2 regions of the Ketogulonicigenium vulgare WSH-001 genome follow, and region 1 is predicted to be linked to the other one. Evidence: riboswitches for the same ligand, from Rfam matches in the RefSeq annotation. Region 1 holds a riboswitch; the other holds the start of a gene.
The links. A riboswitch is a leader RNA that binds a small molecule or an ion and turns the genes downstream of it on or off. The one in region 1 is predicted to bind thiamine pyrophosphate.
Positions count from the first base shown of each region.

Region 2: it holds a riboswitch for thiamine pyrophosphate, as region 1 does, so the genes downstream of both, KVU_RS14415 (YkoF family thiamine/hydroxymethylpyrimidine-binding protein) here and thiB (thiamine ABC transporter substrate binding subunit) in region 1, are expected to answer to the same signal.

Region 1 is NC_017384.1:2,448,335-2,457,030, reverse strand. It holds gene KVU_RS12240 (pseudouridine synthase) at 1-192, opposite strand, end outside; gene KVU_RS12235 (adenine deaminase) at 314-2,110, shown strand; gene KVU_RS12230 (AMP nucleosidase) at 2,107-3,570, shown strand; gene KVU_RS12225 (HU family DNA-binding protein) at 3,703-3,990, shown strand; gene aroC (chorismate synthase) at 4,043-5,146, opposite strand; TPP riboswitch at 5,242-5,354, shown strand; gene thiB (thiamine ABC transporter substrate binding subunit) at 5,406-6,392, shown strand; gene KVU_RS12210 (thiamine/thiamine pyrophosphate ABC transporter permease ThiP) at 6,368-7,882, shown strand; gene KVU_RS12205 (thiamine ABC transporter ATP-binding protein) at 7,869-8,600, shown strand; gene KVU_RS12200 (cytochrome c1) at 8,561-8,696, opposite strand, start outside.
Region 2 is NC_017386.1:128,483-137,178, forward strand. It holds gene KVU_RS14395 (NADH:flavin oxidoreductase/NADH oxidase) at 1-633, shown strand, start outside; gene KVU_RS14400 (ABC transporter substrate-binding protein) at 728-1,708, opposite strand; gene KVU_RS14405 (ABC transporter ATP-binding protein) at 1,705-2,445, opposite strand; gene KVU_RS14410 (ABC transporter permease) at 2,438-3,193, opposite strand; gene KVU_RS14415 (YkoF family thiamine/hydroxymethylpyrimidine-binding protein) at 3,215-3,826, opposite strand; TPP riboswitch at 3,817-3,923, opposite strand; gene KVU_RS14420 (DUF4440 domain-containing protein) at 4,126-4,476, shown strand; gene KVU_RS14425 (hypothetical protein) at 4,538-4,795, shown strand; gene KVU_RS14430 (hypothetical protein) at 4,835-5,047, opposite strand; gene KVU_RS14435 (superoxide dismutase) at 5,212-5,895, shown strand; gene KVU_RS14440 (sensor histidine kinase) at 5,892-6,896, opposite strand; gene KVU_RS14445 (outer membrane protein) at 7,020-7,649, opposite strand; gene KVU_RS14450 (lipocalin) at 8,173-8,696, opposite strand, start outside.

The sequences.
Region 1 (8,696 bases):
GTCGCGATCCAGCCGGTGCACCAACAGCGCAGTGGGAAAGACGCGCTGCACGCGGGCGATCAGGCAATCGGCCAGATGCTCGCCCTTGCCCGGCACCGACAGCAGGCCGGACGGCTTGTCCACCACGACGATCTCGTGATCCTGATGCAGGATGACCAGCGGGTCCTGCGGGGGGGAATAGATATCGTCCAAGGGCGCCTCGTATCAGATCACCCCCGAATTATGCAGCAAAGCGCGTGGGCGCAAGATCGGGGGGCTGGTCAAGGGGGCCATTCATGGGTCAACTGCGAGAAAGATTCGTAAGGGGTGACGCATGTCTGGATTGCAATCATGGGCCAAGGTTCTGCCGCAGCTTGTCGCGGTGGCCGCAGGGCGCGCGCCCGCTGATCTGGTCATTCGCGGCGCAAAAGTCGTCAGCGTCCACAGCCGCGAGGTGATGGAGGGCTGGGATGTCGCCGTGATCGCGGGCCGCTTTGCCTATGTCGGGCCGGATGCCAGCCATTGCATCGGCGCTGCGACAAATGTGGTCGATGCGGGCGGGCGCTATCTGATCCCGGGCCTGTGCGACGGGCATATGCATATTGAATCGGGGATGCTGATCCCCGCCGAATTCGCCGCCGCCGTCATCCCGCACGGCACCACCACCATGTTCACCGACCCCCATGAGATCGCGAATGTGCTGGGGCTGGACGGCGTGCGGATGATGCATGACGAGGCGATGGCGCAGCCGATCAATATCTTTACCCAGATGCCCAGCTGCGCGCCATCGGCCCCCGGCCTTGAGACCACGGGATACGAGATCACCCCCGAAGACGTGGCCGAAGCGATGCATTGGCCCGGTATCATCGGTCTGGGCGAGATGATGAACTACCCCGGTGTGGCACATGGCGACCCCAAGATGCTGGCCGAGATTGCCGCGACGATGGATGCGGGCAAGACCGTCGGCGGCCATTTCGCCAGCCCGGTGCTGGACAATGCCTTTCACGCCTATGTCGCGGGCGGCCCCGCCGATGACCACGAAGGCACGCGCGAGGCCGATGCCATCGCCCGCGTCCGTCAGGGGATGCGCGCCATGCTGCGGCTGGGCTCGGCCTGGTATGATGTGGAAAGCCAGATCACGGCGATCACGGAAAAAGGCCTCGACCCGCGCGGCTTTATCCTGTGCACCGACGATTGCCATTCCGGCACGCTGGTGAACGAGGGGCATATGAACCGCGCTTTGCGCCACGCCATCGCCTGCGGTGCCGATCCGCTGGTGGCGCTGCAAATGGCGACGATCAACACCGCGACGCATTTCGGGCTGGAACGCGAGGTCGGCTCGATCACCCCCGGTCGGCGCGCGGATATGATCCTGACATCCGACCTCAGCGCGCTGCCGATCGAGGTGGTCTTTGCCCGCGGCGTGAAAGTGGCCGAGGGTGGCCGGTTGCTGGTGAATTGCCCGCATTACGACTGGCCAGACCGCGCCCGCCAGACGGTGAATATGCAGGCGCTGGAACACACCGCCTTTACCGTCCACGCGCCCGAGGGTGCCAATACCGCCACCGCCCGCGTCATTGGCGTTGTGGAAAATCAGGCCCCGACAAAGGCGCTGACATTCGATCTGCAGGTGCAGGACGGCCGCGTCATGCCCGATCAGGCGCAGGACGTGGCGCAAATCGCGCTGGTCGAGCGGCATCAGGCCACCGGCAAAGTGGTGAACGGCTTTGTCTCGGGCTTTGGCTATCGGGGCAAGATGGCGCTGGCCTCGACCGTGGCGCATGACAGCCACCATATGATTGTGGTGGGCACCTGTCGCAAAATGATGGCCGCCGCTGCGAACCGCCTGCATGAGGTCGGGGGCGGCATCACCCTATGGGCCGAGGGCGAAGAGCGCGCGCTGGTGCCGCTGCCCATCGCGGGGCTGATGTCCGATCGTCCCGCCGTCGAAGTGGCCGCCGCCGCAGAACGCCTGATGCAGGCGATGGCGGACACCGGCTGCACGCTGAACAATGCCTATATGCAGCATTCGCTGCTGGCGCTGGTGGTGATCCCCGAGATCAGGATTTCCGATCTGGGTATCGTCGATGTGACGCGTTTTGAAATTACCGACTTGCTGGTGAGTGAATGAAATTGATCACGCCCCCCGCCGCCCCACATGAAAGCTTCATCGACCCCGGCGCGGCTGTCGCCCATCTGCAAAAGCTATATGCCGAGGCCACGGGCTTTTTGCGCAGCGCCTTTCTGGAGGCACTGACCAAGGGCCGCCCCGCTGGCCGCGTGCGCGCCTATTACCCAGAAATTCGCGTCACAACAGATAGTTACGCCCGCACGGATTCGCGCCTATCCTTTGGCCATGTGGCCGAGCCCGGCACCTATGCCACCACGATCACGCGCCCCGATCTGTATCAAAACTATCTGATGCAGCAGATCGGCATTCTGATGCGCAACCATCAGGTGCCGGTGACGATTGGGGTGTCCTCGACCCCGATGCCCGTCCATTTCGCCGTCGCGGGCGATGACGGCGTGACCATCCCGCAAGAAGGCGCGCTGGATTTCGTGCTACGCGATGTGTTCGATGTGCCGGATCTGGCGACGACGAATGACGATATCGCGAATGGGCTGCATTTCCGCTATCCCGATGGCGCGGCGCCGCTGGCGACCTTTACCGCGCAGCGCATCGACTATTCGCTGGCGCGCCTTGCCCATTACACCGCCACGAACCCGCGCCATTTCCAGAACTTTGTGCTGTTCACAAACTATCAGTTCTATGTCGAGGAATTCGAGGCCCATGCCCGCCATATGCTGGCAGACCCAGCCAGCGGCTATACCGCGTTTGTCGGGCCGGGCAATGTCACCATTACCGCGCCTGACGCGCCGCTGCCTGCGCCCGCCAAGATGCCGCAAATGCCCGCCTATCACCTGACCCGCGCCGATGGCGGCGGGGTGACGCTGGTGAATATCGGGGTCGGGCCGTCGAATGCGAAAACGGCGACGGATCATATCGCCGTGCTGCGCCCACACGCCTGGATCATGGTTGGGCATTGCGCGGGCCTGCGCAATTCGCAGAACCTTGGCGATTTCGTGCTGGGTCATGCTTACCTGCGCGAGGATCACGTGCTGGATGACGACCTGCCGCCGTGGGTGCCGATCCCCGCGCTGGCCGAGATTCAGGTCGCATTGGAACATGCGGTCGAGGAGGTCACCGAACTGAGCGGCTACGAGCTGAAACGCATCATGCGCACTGGCACCATCGCATCCATCGACAACCGCAATTGGGAACTCTCAGACCCGCGCGGGCCGGTGCAACGTTTGTCGCAATCGCGCGCCGTCGCGCTGGATATGGAAAGCGCCACGATTGCCGCCAATGGCTTTCGCTTTCGCGTCCCTTACGGCACCCTGCTATGCGTATCCGACAAGCCGCTGCACGGCGAATTGAAGCTGCCCGGCATGGCGTCGGATTTCTACAAAACGCAGGTCGCCCGGCATTTGCAAATCGGTCTGCGCGCCATGGAGCTTTTGCGCGATATGCCGCTAGAACGTATGCATTCGCGCAAGTTGCGCAGCTTTGATGAGACAGCTTTCCTGTGAATTCGCGTAAACCAGCCGCAAAAGGACTTGCAAAGCCTCGCATTTCATAGTGCAGCTACCGAAGCAAACCGCGTGTTTCGGCGTTAACATTCGCAAAATCCGAGATGCGCGGCAACGTTACAGGAGAACGACATGGCAAACCAGATGACCAAGACCCAGCTTGTTGCGGCTCTTGCTGAAGCGACCGGCACCGACAAGAAAGCCGCAGGCGCAGCAATCGAAGCGCTGGGCAAGATCATCACCGACGAAGTCGCCGCTGGTGGCGCTGTAACCCTGCCCGGCGTCGGCAAGTTCTATTGCCGCGAGCGTCCGGCCCGCGTTGTGCGCAACCCGCGCACCAACGAAAGCCATGAGAAGCCCGCCGACAAAGCCGTCAAGGTCACCGTCGCCAAGGCGCTGAAGGACTCGGTCAACGCCTAAGCGTCAGACCTGTTCGATATGAAAAGGCCGCCCCGAGGGGCGGCCTTTTTTGTTAACCGATCTGACCGCGAATGCCGCCGGTCTGACCGCGATCCAGCAGCAGGTGGTCGGCCAACACAAGGGCCATCATCGCCTCGGCCACGGGCACGGCGCGGATACCGACGCAGGGGTCGTGGCGGCCCTTGGTGATGACCTCGAGCGGCGTGCCATCGGTGCGGATCGACTGGCGCGGCGTCAGGATCGACGAGGTCGGCTTGACCGCGAAACGCAGCACAATGTCCTGCCCCGTGGAAATCCCGCCCAAGATCCCCCCCGCATGGTTCGAGCTGTAGCGGATATCGCCATCCTCGTAATAAATCTCGTCCGCATTCTCGCTGCCGCGCAGGGCGGCGGCAGCCATGCCTTCGCCGATCTCGACCCCTTTGACGGCGTTGATCGACATCATGGCGCTGGCCAGATCGCTGTCGAGCTTGCCATAGATTGGCGCGCCAAGGCCGACGGGCACGCCCTGTGCCACAACCTCGATCATGGCACCGACGGAATCGTGGTCCTTGCGGCGCAGGTGATCCAGCGTGTCGTTCCACAGCACGGCGGTTTCGGCATCGGGGCACCAGAAATCATTGCGGCCGATTTCGTCCCAGTCAAAGCGGCTGCGGTCAATGGAGCGTGTGCCCATCTGCACCATATAACCGGTGATTTTGACCTGCGGTGCCAGCGCCTTCAGCACCTCGCGGGCGATACCGCCAGCGGCGACGCGCGCCGCAGTCTCGCGCGCGGAAGAGCGTCCACCACCGCGATAATCGCGGATGCCGTATTTCTGGTGATAGGTGATATCGGCGTGACCGGGACGAAAGCTCTGGGCGATATCGCCATAATCTTTCGAGCGCTGGTCGGTGTTGCGGATCAGCAGTTGGATCGGGGTGCCGGTGGTCTTGCCCTCGAACACGCCGGACAGGATCTCGACCGCATCGGCCTCTTGCCGCTGGGTGGTGTTGCGGTTCTGGCCGGGTTTGCGCTTGTCCAGCCAATGCTGCAGCAGCGCCTCGTCGACCGCAATGCCGGGCGGGCAGCCGTCCACGACAGCGCCCAGCGCCGGCCCGTGGCTTTCACCCCAGGTGGTAAAGCGGAACAGGTGACCAAATGTATTCAGGCTCATGCCTATTTCCCCCCTTTGCAGATGTTAGGGTCAGACTTAGGGGAAAGTGTAACCCGATGAAAGGGCTTGCGCGCCATCACGCTTGCGCTAGTGTTTACGGCACCTCGGGGTGTCCCTGTTTTGGGGCTGAGATGCGGGCGAAGGCCTGTCGAACCCGTTGAACCTGAACCGGCTCATACCGGCGGAGGGAATGGTCAAGGCACGCGGTTTCGCGGCCAACGTCATCTTTCCGTCCGGCGCTTTTCGAAAGGAACCAGCCATGCGGAAGACCGCAGCACTGGCCAGCGCAGGACTTATCATCACGGCGGGGGTTGCCCTTGCCGATACGCCTGTGCTGACCATCTATACCTATGACAGTTTCACCAGCGAATGGGGCCCCGGCCCGGCGGTAAAGGCCGCGTTCGAGGCCGAATGCGCCTGCACCGTCGATTTCGTCGCCGCTGGCGATGGGGCGGCGCTGCTGGCGCGGCTGCAGATGGAGGGCGGCACATCGGATGCCGATATCCTGCTGGGGCTAGACACCAATCTGACCGCCAGCGCAGTGGCGACCGGCCTGTTTGCGCCGCACGGCGTGACGCCCGATGTCGATCTGCCGATCGCGTGGGATGACCCCACCTTCCTGCCCTATGACTGGAGCCATTTCGCCCTGATCGGGCGCGAGGGTGGCCCTGCGCCCGCATCCTTCCGCGCGCTTGCGGATTCGGACGCGTCCGTGATCATCATGGACCCGCGTTCGTCCACGCCCGGCCTTGGGCTGCTGATGTGGGTCAAGGCGGCTTACGGCGATGAGGCGGGCCAGATCTGGGCCGATCTTGCGGATAATATCGTGACCGTGACGCCCGGCTGGTCCGAAGGCTGGGGCCTGTTCCTTGAGGGCGAGGCCGATCTGGTGCTGTCCTATTCCACCTCGCCCGCCTATAATATCGTGGTGGACAACGATCATTCGCTGCGCGCCCTGCCGTTTTCTGAGGGGCATTACATGCAGGTCGAGGTTGCCGGCAAGCTCGCGGGCAGCGATCAGCCCGCGCTTGCGGATCAGTTCCTGCGCTTCATGCTGACGCCTGCGTTTCAATCCGCGATCCCCGAAACGAACTGGATGTATCCCGCCGTCATGCCCGAAGGCGGCCTTGGCGAGGGGTGGAGCACGCTGCTGCAACCCGAGGTCAGCTTGCTGCTGTCCCCGGACGAGGCGCAGGCCCTGCGTTCGGCGGCGGTTGACGAATGGCGCGACGCGCTGTCGCAATAAACCTTGGGCTGGGGGCAGCGGTCGCTGCCCTTTGCCTGCTGCCCCTTTGGGCGGTGGCGCGCGCGGCCGTGGGGCCGGGCGCGCTGTCTGCCGCTGATTGGCAGGCCATCCGCTTTACCATCTGGCAGGCGTTTTTATCGGCGGTCTTCTCGGTCGGCCTTGCGATTCCTGTGGCGCGCGCATTGGCGCGGCGCAGCTTTCCGGGGCGAGGCCTGTTGATCTCGCTGCTGGGCGCGCCGTTCTTGCTGCCGGTGCTGGTGGCGGTGCTGGGGATTTTGACGATTTTCGGGCGCGGTGGGCTGCTGAACAGCGGGCTCGCGGCACTGGGACTGCCACCGTTTTCCATTTACGGGCTGCACGGCGTCGTGTTGGCGCATGTGTTTTTCAACCTGCCGCTGGCGGTGCGGCTGATCTTGCAGGGCTGGCAGAGCATTCCGGCCGAACGCGTGCGTCTGGCGCGATCGCTGCGCGCGCCGCAGTTTCGCGTGCTGGAATGGCCGATGCTGCGCGAGGTTGTGCCCGGTGCGCTGGTGCTGATCTTTCTGGTCTGCCTCACGAGCTTTGCGGTTGCGATCACCTTGGGCGGCGGGCCGCGCGCAACGACGCTGGAACTGGCGATTTATCAAGCGGTGCTGTTCGATTTCGACCTTGCCCGCGCCGCGCGGCTGGCGCTGGTGCAATACGGGCTTTGCGCGGTTGCGGCGGGTGTTGCGGGGCTGATCGCAAGGCCGGCCAGCTTTGGCGCGGGGCTGGGCCGCAGCATTGCATTGGGCGGCGGCAGTCGTTTGTTCGACGGCGTGGCCATCGGGTTGATGGCCGTGTTTCTGTTGCTGCCGCTGGGCGCGGTGCTGGTGCGGGGCGCGATGGGCTTGAGTAGTCTGCCAGCGACCGTTTGGGCATCAGCGCTGGTCTCCGTCACGGTTGCATTGGGGGCGGTGGCAATGGTGCTGCTGATCGCCGTGCCGATGGCATTGCTGGGCGGGCGGATCGGGCGCGGGTTGGCGCTGGCAGTGCCGCTGGCCAGTTCCTCGCTGGTGCTGGGCGCGGGGGCGTTTTTGCTGCTGCGCGGACTCGTGCGACCGCAAGATGCCGCGCTGGGGGTGACGATGGTGGCGAATACGCTGATGGCGCTGCCCTTTGCGCTGCGCATATTGTCCCCCGCCGCAGATCAGGCGCGCGCGGAGTATGACCGACTGGCGGCGGCGCTGCGCCTGCCTATTTTGGCGCGCCTGTGGATCGTCTATCTGCCGCGGATGCGCCGCCAGATCGGCTTTGCGGCGGGGTTGACCGCTGCGATGGCGATGGGCGATCTTGGGGCAATCGTCTTTTTCGCGGCCGAGGGTCAGGCCACCCTGCCCCTGCTGATGCAGCGCCTGCTGGGCGCCTATCGCACCGAGGCGGCGGCGGGCGTGGGTCTGGTGCTGGTGATCCTCAGCTTTGGCCTGTTTTGGCTGTTCGACCAATGGGGGCGCGGGAATGCTGCAACTTGACCAGTTGAATATTCGGCAAGATGCCTTTGCCCTTTCGGCAGACTGGACGCTGGCGCGCGGGCGGTTTGCGGCGGTGATCGGGCCGTCAGGCGGCGGGAAATCGACGCTGCTGTCGGTGATCGCGGGGTTCTGGGCGGCGCAATCGGGCCGCATCCTGTGGGAGGGCGCGGATCTGACACCGCGCGCGCCCGAAGGCCGCCCGATCAGCATCCTGTTTCAGGACAACAACCTGTTCCCGCATCTGAGCGTGTTGCAAAACCTGACCCTCGCGCTGCGCCCCGCGCTGCGGCCCACCGCCGATGAGCGGGCACAGATCGAAAACGCTTTGGCGCAGGTCGGCCTTTCCGGCCTGTCCGCGCGCAAGCCGGGGCAGTTATCCGGCGGGCAGCAAAGCCGCGCGGCGCTGGCGCGCCTATTGCTGGAAGGCCGCCCGCTGGTGCTGATGGACGAGCCGTTTTCGGCGCTCGGCCCCGCCCAGCGCGTGGAGATGCTGGAGCTGACCGCCCAGACCCTGCGCGGCGCGGGGCAGACGCTGTTGATGGTGACGCATGATCCCAAGGATGCCGTGCAGATCGCCGACGATCTGGTGCTGGTCGCGGGTGGCATGGCCCATGCCCCGCGCGCTGTGCCGGAGGCGATCAGCGATCCGCATCCTGCTTTGCGGGATTACCTAGGCGATTACCAATCCTCATCCTTTGCGGCGCGGCTGGGCCTGTAGGGGGCCCAGATCTGGCGGTTCACCATGAACAGCAGCCACGCCAGCACTGCCAGAAAGCCGACCGCGGTCAGGCCGAATGTCTTGCGCTGGTCCTGC
Region 2 (8,696 bases), on a different replicon from region 1:
GGCTTTGTCGATGCCGCACGGCGGGCGGCGCGTTTGGGTATCGACGCCGTGCAGATCCATGCGGCGCATGGCTATTTGCTGCATACGTTCCTGTCGCCCCTCGCGAACCAACGGACGGATGCCTATGGCGGTTCGCTGGAAAACCGCGCGCGTTTCCCGCTAGAGGTGTTGGACGCCGTGCGGGCGGTCTTCCCCGCAGATCGCGCGGTGACGGTGCGCATTTCCGCCACCGATTGGGTTGAAGGCGGCTTTACCTTGGACGAGGCGATTGCTGTCTCGCAGATGCTCGAGGCGCATGGCGCGGATGCAATCAACGTCTCGACCGGGGGGCTGCATCCGGCCCAGGCGATCACCCCCGCGCCGGGCTATCAGGTGCCCCATGCCCGCGCGATCAAGGCGGCGGTGAATATTCCCGTCGTGGCCGTCGGCCTGATCACCGAGCCCACCCACGCCGAAGCGATCATCGCCAATGGCGAGGCGGACCTGATCGGCATTGCGCGCACCGTGATCTATAACCCCCGCTGGCCTTGGCACGCCGCCGCCGCACTTGGCGGTCAGGTCAGCGCGGCACCGCAATACATGCGCTGCATGCCCTCTGTGCAACGCAACGCCTTTGTACAGCGGGGCGCATAGACCATCAGAACGCATAGCTGGCCCTCGGGCTGCGCGCTGCGATCGCTGATCTGACGTGCGCGCAGCGAGCCGGGCCGGGCAGGGCCTTGGAAAATCAGGGCTGCATCCAGTCCTGATCGTACCAGTCGCTGATATCACCAGGCCAGACCAGGGCGGCGCCGTCCGCACCTGTCAGAACCTCGGCATCGAACAAAAAGCGGGCCATCTGGGCAAAGCGATCGGCGTCGATCCCCCCCACCGGGCGATCCGCGTCGCGCAGGTAACCGCCATCGACGATGGCTTGCATTGATCCGCTGACCAGCGCCGGGTTCGGAAAGTCACCTGCGGCGATCAGGATCGCGCTGGCCTCTTCGGGGTGGTCGGCCGCCCATGTGTAACCGGTTTGCGTGGCGCGCATAAAGGCCGCGACCAGATCGGGATGATCGGCCAAAACCGCCCCGCGCGTTGCGATATACCCATTTTGCTGATCGGGGATACCATAATCGGCATAGCGAAACGCGGATTGGTTACGCCCAAGCAAGCTGCTGTTCACCCCTTCCCAGGTGCGGACCTCAAGCGTGAAATCGACCGCGCCGCTGGCCAGTGCCTCATAGGCGCCGGTGCCCAGCGTCACCGTATCCCAGACCGGATCACCGCCGTCATGACGGATCATGGTGCCGATCAAGGCGGCCTCCCATGCGCTGCCGAAACCGGCATATGTCTTGCCGGACAGATCGGCGGGCCGCGTGATCGCGGCATTGTCGCTGTTATAGACCAACTGCCCCGTCTCGTGCTGCATCGTGGCCCATAGCGCGACCAGATCCGCACCGCCCGCCCGCGCACTGATGAACCCCAGCGCGGTCAGATAGCCAAAATCCGCAGCCCCCGCAGCCAGCAGCGCGGCAGAGCTGGTGTCGGAATAGGGCAATATGTCCACCGCCAAGCCGGCGTCGGCGTAAAATCCACGCTCGCGCGCGACCACAAGGCCGATGTGGTTGGTATTAAGCGTCCAATCAAGCGCGATGGTCACGGGCGTTTCAGCCTGCGCCGCAAGCGGCAAGCCGAGGCAGGCGGCGAACAAAAGGGGGCGGATCATGATGCGTCCTCGATCAAAAGGGATTTCAGGGTTTCACGCAGCGGAGCCATCACAGCTTCGGTGCGCGCGGCGTGGGGGATGGCAACGGGAATATCAGCGATGATGCGGCCGGGATGCGCCGCCATCACCAAGATGCGGCCCGCCAGACTTGTCGCCTCGTGCAGATCATGGGTGACCAGCAAGACACCGCGCGGGCGGGCGCCGAGGCGCTGCAACAGCCAGTCCTGCATCCGCAGGCGCGTGACGGCGTCCAGCGCAGAAAACGGCTCGTCCAGCAGAATAAAGGGGCTGTCTTGCACGATGGTGCGCAGGAACGCCGCGCGCTGGCGCATCCCGCCTGACAGTTGCGCGGGGAACAGACCCTCGCATCCGGACAGGCCAAAGGGCGCAAACAGCGGTGCCACACGCGCCATCGCGGCGCGGCGCGAATGCCCCGCGATCTCTAACCCAAGCGCGGCGTTTTCGGCGATCGTCAGCCAGGGGAACAGGGCATCGCTTTGGGGTTGATAGCTGATGGCGGGATGGGGGCGGGGGATCGGCGTGCCGTGCAGCGACAGCCGCCCCTCGCCCCGCAGACCCGGCGGCAAAATTCCGGCCAGCCATTTCACCACCGATGTCTTGCCGCAGCCCGAAGGGCCGATCAGGGCGGTAATCCCGTCAGCAGGCAGGCGCAGCGACAGGCCACTGAGCAGATCGCGGGTATCGCTGCGGATGGTCAGGCCCTGCACCTCAAGCATCGCGGCGCCCCTCTGGCCCGCGCGCGGTCAGCCAGGCGGCCAAGCGCAAAATACCCAGCAAAGACAGCGTCAAAGCTGCCGACACCACAACCGCCGCCAGCACCAGATCGGCGCGAAAGTTGTTCTTGGCGGCCAGAATATAGATACCAAGGCCCCGCCGCGCGCCGGCATATTCGGCGAAAATCGTGGCGACAATGGCATAGGTGGCCGATATCCGCAGTCCCGCCAGAAACCCCGCCCGCGCCGATGGCAGCACCGCGCGGCGAAACACCGCCCACCGCCCCGCGCCCATCGATGTCAGCAGGTCCGCAAAGGCCGTCGGGGTCTGGCGATAGCCCGAAAGCAGGCTCATCAACACCGGCAAAAAGGTGACCAGCACCACCAACAGCACCTTTGGCAAAAGGCCAAAGCCGAACCAAAGGATCATCAGCGGCGCCAGCGCGACCAGCGGCACGGTCTGGCTGGCGACAAACAGCGGCATCACCGCACGCTCGATCACCGGCGCAAAGTGCAGCGCAACAGAGGTGGCAAAGGCAAATCCCACCGAAATGCTGAACCCAAGCGCCGCCACCCAAAGCGTCGCCAGCGCATGGGGGCCAATCTCGGCCCGGTTCAGAACCAGCGCGCGGATCACGCCCGATGGGGACGGCAGGATCAGGGGCGAGACGCCCATAGCCGCGCAATAGACCTCCCATACCGCCAACAAGACGGCAAAGGGCAGCAGCGGCGTTAGAATACGCAACAGCATGATAAACCTTTAGGGTTGGGATCAGCGCGCGCTGGGGCTGTTGGCGGATGCCGTCAGGTCGATGGTCACATGCCCCTCGGCCGGGCCGAACCGCAAAAAGGCCTGCCGCACGGTTTCAAACACCGCACCTGCATCGCCGCGCAGCCGCGTGCAGAAATTCTTGGACCGCAGGAACGTGCCCGAGGTTTTCAGAAAATCGATGCAGCCATAGATCTCGTCCATATGCCGGTCCTGCCCCAGTACATAGAGCGAGAATTGCACATCAATCTCGACCCCCATCACGGGCGCGGCCTGCACCGCAGCCAGTGCATCCGCCTGCCGCACGGCGAGGGGTGTGCCCTGCGCGACGGCAAGCACATCGCAGCGGCAATGCGGCTCGTCCGGCTCGCCGGGGCAGCCGCGCGATAGGGTGACATGCATCGTCACATGCGCGGGATCATTGGCCGTGCGGGCAAACAGATCACGGATCGCATCCAAAAGCGGCCCCGGCGCGCCGACCATCAGGGTCGAGATATCGTCCGTCTCGATCCGCAAGCGATCACGATAGGGGGTCAGGGCATCCAACCCCGACAGGATGACGCGGACAAAATCCGACGTCATAGGATAAAGCGACACCTGCGCGCCAATGAACATGTTTCCCTCGCTCCGCCGGTATTATCCGGATCAGCTGTAAAGGGTTCGCGCAGCATCGCGCATCTCAGCCCCTTACGGAGCACCCCTGGTTATGATGGGCAGACCATGCAGGGCGGGCGAGGACGTGTCAAGTTCCGCGGATACAGGCGCATCAGCGTCCTGACATCGCGCTTGACGTTATAGCGCCCACATAACGCTAATCGACCCGCGCATGCGACAAGCCGGCCCATGCCATCCGGAACAGACCGCCAAGTTATACGTTTCAAACTGCATATGAACCCATGTGACGGAGCAGGGCGATGATCCAGGATGATATTTGGGCGATGGAAGAAGCCTTTTGGCTGCGCGGCCCTGACTTTTACCGGCTACACTTGGCGCCAACGGCGGTCATGGTGTTTCCCGATGCGATGGGCATCTTGATGGGCGAGGCGATCATCTCGACGCTAGAGGGGGCGTCCCGATGGGATCAGGTTACCTTGCAAAACAAACATGCGATCGAAAGCGACCATTGCCTGACACTGGTCTATGATGCTCTGGCCAGCCGCAAGGGCGCGCAGGGCTATCGTGCGACATGTTCGTCGACATATGCGCGGGGCGAGGGTGGCTGGAAGCTGCTGTGCCACCACCAAAGCGCGCGGGCTGCGGATTAGACCTAGGGAACATTTCGCGGCTGCACAGCGTTTGGTTCATGACAAGCGAAAGGAGCCTGCCATGACCACGGATAAAAAGCCGGACCCCCGCAGCACGGTTTTGCCCCCCGACGATAATCCCCCGGTATTTGATCTGGGCGAGGATGATCCCTCGCCCTTGCAGCCCGATGATACGTTGAATGTCGATGATGAGAACAACGTCCTGCCGGGTGATGACCCCAGTGACGACGATCCGTTCGATAACGGCGATGAAGAACAGAACGACCCCGAGGATATCTTGCGCAAAAGCGGCCTCGGCGGGCCACGCCCACCGGGTTGATCGTCAAAGCGGGCCAGCGTATCTTACGCTGGCCCCTTCTCATTTGCGCATCAGCACGACCGATTGAATAATGCCGGTCTGGGCCGAGCGGTGTTCCTGAAACGCCGTCCAATCGTGCGACTTTTCCAAAAACTCCTCGATCGCGTCCTGAAAGCGCAACTGCCCGTCAATGGTTGTGACGGCAGCGGATACGGTCAATGCGCCCTCTTTCATTTCTACTTTCGCATAGGGAATGTTTGGTGCGGTTTCCATGTTTCACCTGTCGGTTGCTGCGGGGTCGCTGTCTGCCTAACGCGTGACATGGCGCGGGGTTCAATCACGCGGCCAGTATCGGCGCTTTGCGGCCCATCGCGCGCGCATCGGGGAACCCATTGGGCGCAGGGGGTTTAGGTCAGCGAAGGACAAAGGAGAATGCCATGCTGACCCGCACCCTTATCGCCGTCGCCGCCATTGCAGGGACACCCGCCCTTGCACAGGACGACCACTTTACCTTGCCCGAACTGCCCTATGCCAGTGACGCGCTAGAACCCGTGATCAGCGCCCAGACGATGGAGCTGCACCACGGCAAGCACCATCAGGCCTATGTCACCAACCTGAACAACGCCATTGCCGCAGGCGATGCACCCGCAGACGCGACGCTGGAAACGCTGGTGGCCGATGCTGGCACCTTTACCCCCGCGATCCGCAACAACGCGGGCGGCCACTGGAACCATACGTTCTTTTGGGAAAGCATGGCCCCCGCCGATAGCCGGGGCGAGATGTCCGCTGAACTCTCGGATGCGATCACCGCCGTCTATGGCTCGGACGAGGCGTTCCGCACTGCCTTTGAAGAGGCCGGGGCAGGGCAATTCGGCTCGGGCTGGGTTTGGCTGATCGTGAACGCCGATGACCAGCTGGAGATCACATCGACGCCCAATCAGGACAACCCGCTGATGGATGTGGCCGAGGTGCAGGGCACGCCCCTTTTGGGGAACGACGTGTGGGAGCACGCCTATTACCTCAGCTACGAGAACCGCCGCCCCGAATACCTGACCGCGTGGTGGGATGTGGTTGACTGGGGCAAAGTGTCCGACCGCTATGCCGAGGCGCTGACGGATTAACGCACAGGCGCCACGATCGCCCCCGCAGGCGCGGTGATCGTGGCGATCAGGCCGCTTTGCGGATAGGTGATCCTGATCTCGGCCCCGAATTCATGGGTCAACACATCTTGGATAAGGCGCGTGCCAAATCCGCGACGGGTGGGTTGCTGCAGGATTTCGGGGCCGCCGCTTTCCGCCCATGTCAGCGCGATATGATCATGTCCGGTGTAATCCCATGATACGGCGACTTGGCCCGCGGGCACCGACAGCGCGCCGTATTTCGCCGCATTGGTCGCCATCTCGTGCAGAGCGAGGGTCAGGCTTTGCGCGGCTTTTGGGTTGAGCTTCAGATCCGGCCCATTGATCTGGACACGGCTTGGGCCCTCATCTTGATAGGGCGCGGTTACGGCATGGATCAGCACATCAATGCTGGCGTCCAGCCAGTGGCCCTGCACCAATTGATCATGCGCGCTGGCCAGCGCCTGCAACCGCCCCAAAAACCCATCCAGCGCCGGCCGATCCACGCGATGCAGGCTTTGGGTCGCAACCGATTGCACCACCGCCAATGTGTTTTTCACCCGATGGTTCAGCTCGGCGATCAGCGTCTTTTGCATCCGCTCAAGCTGTTTTCGGGGCGCGATGTCGTTAAACAGAACGCCGACCCGCCGCAGGCCCGGCGCGTCAAATGGAAAGGCATAGACCTCGTAATCATGTCCAAGGGCGGCTGCCGCAGCCTCGAACCGCTTGGACTGGCGGGTCAGGGCAATCTCGCCATAGATATCGAACCAATGCTGCTCATGCGCGGGGGCATGTGCGCGCATGGTGCGGCTGGTCGCATCGACAAGGCCGGTCTGTGCGGCAAAGGCGTCGTTCACTTCGATAAAGCGATAGTCGATGGGGGACATCTGATCGTCAAAGATCATCTCGATGACGCAAAACCCCTGATCAATCGCGTTGAATAGCTGTCGATACCGCGCATCGCCATCAGCGGCGGTGACGGTATCCATGGCGGGCCGCATCATAGACCTCGTGACATCTGGGGCAGTTGGCCGCGATGCTATCGCATAATGTCTTGAAATCAAGGCTTAATATAGGCGCAAAAAGCAAAGCCCCGCCACAAAGGGCGGGGCCAAGAGACAGGATGTTTAGAACCGGAAGTTCACACCGATTTTGAATTGGCCCAGATCGGCCTCGGCCAGATTATCATAGGTCGGGTCATTGGTCGGGTTGATGTCGCCAAAATCGGTATAGACATATTCACCGTAAACCGACCATGCGCGGTTAAAGCGATGCTCGACCCCAAGGCCATAGCTGGCGGCCTCGTAATCCTCGCTATAGGTGGTGCCGCCCAGCGTGGCCTCGGCAGTCGCCCAAGTATAGCCAACCAGCAAATAGGCGGCGGTGCTTTGGCTAAAGGCATAACCCGCGCGCAGATAGGCGGTCGCCACGCTGTCGATCGACAGATCGATGTCGGTGCCAAGCGCCGTCACCAGATCACCGCTGAGGCCGCCGTCATAGCTGCCAAAGCTATATTCCCCGCCAAGACCGAACAGCCAGTTGTTGAACTGCCAGTCATAGCCGCCGCGAATGGCGTAATTCACCCCATCCGCCGTCGCGACGGTGGTGTCAAAGCCCGCGCCTTGCAGGGCGGTTTCAAGGACGCCGGTGGAATCAACCGAAAGATCACCGTAGTTGACGTTCGCCCCGACATAGGCGCCCTGCCAGCTTGGCGCTGGCATCGGTGTCGGTTGCACCATGATAACAGGAGGTTCCATAACGGGGGTCGAAAGTCCGCCCGCATTGGCTGCGATTGCGGACGTAGATGCAAGGAAAGCTGCAATGCAGATATAGCGCATGATCGAGATCCACTTGAAAGTTGAAAGGTGAGGCAAGTTTGCCGCAAATTTAGGCATTAATGAAACGTTAACCATCACACTCCTGCATTACGCTAGGTCATGCAGCAATCCTGCCACAGATGCGAATTTCAAAATATAAGATATCTGCGCGCAGGTCGTATGAATTCATATTGAATATCAATATGTTAAGCTTCACACTTTATTTTAACTGTCAGGATATGGCGCCCTATCGATGCGGCTGCGCAATTCTTTGTCCGCGCGGCATTAACACTTGGGCCGTCGGTCGCGTGCGGCAATCTCTGGGCCGGGACACCCGTGATAAAGCCTGCGCGCGGCCAAGATCCAAGGCAAGATGCGCGTGAAAAAAGCGACGCGGCTGCCGCTCTGCATCACTTGGATCACCGTAAAATCCCAGCGCCGGGATCGCGAATGATACCCTCTGCTAGCGATAAAACCGCAGCGAGGGCATCAGGAAATTCACCCGAATATAATCGTCATCATAGACCGACGCGGTGGAATTCTTTTGCTCGGCCGAGATTTCGATCATCAACCAATCGCTCAGGGGCCGGGAAAAGCTGATACCCGCGCCATAATCGACCAGCGGCTCGCCCAGGAAAAAGCTGCCCTCGCGCTGATCGGCAAAGATCGAGAATGTCGTTGGCCGATCATAGATCATGCGCGTGACACCGGCACTGATAAAGCGGGTACGACTTTGAATTCCCGCGATATCCCCGCCGATTTCCGCCGCAATCGTCGTGCTGCCCAGACCCGGCCAAGCCGAGGTCAGGCGCAGACCGAAGATGTCGCGATGCCCTTCGGGCAAAAAGCTACGCCGCGCGGTCATCCCCAATAGATGCGCAGCGCCACCACGCGCCCCGCCCACAAACACATCATGGCCGAACATCAGGTCGGTCTGGTCAAATGTGCGACTGGTGCCGCCGGTGTAATGCGATTGCTGCACACAAA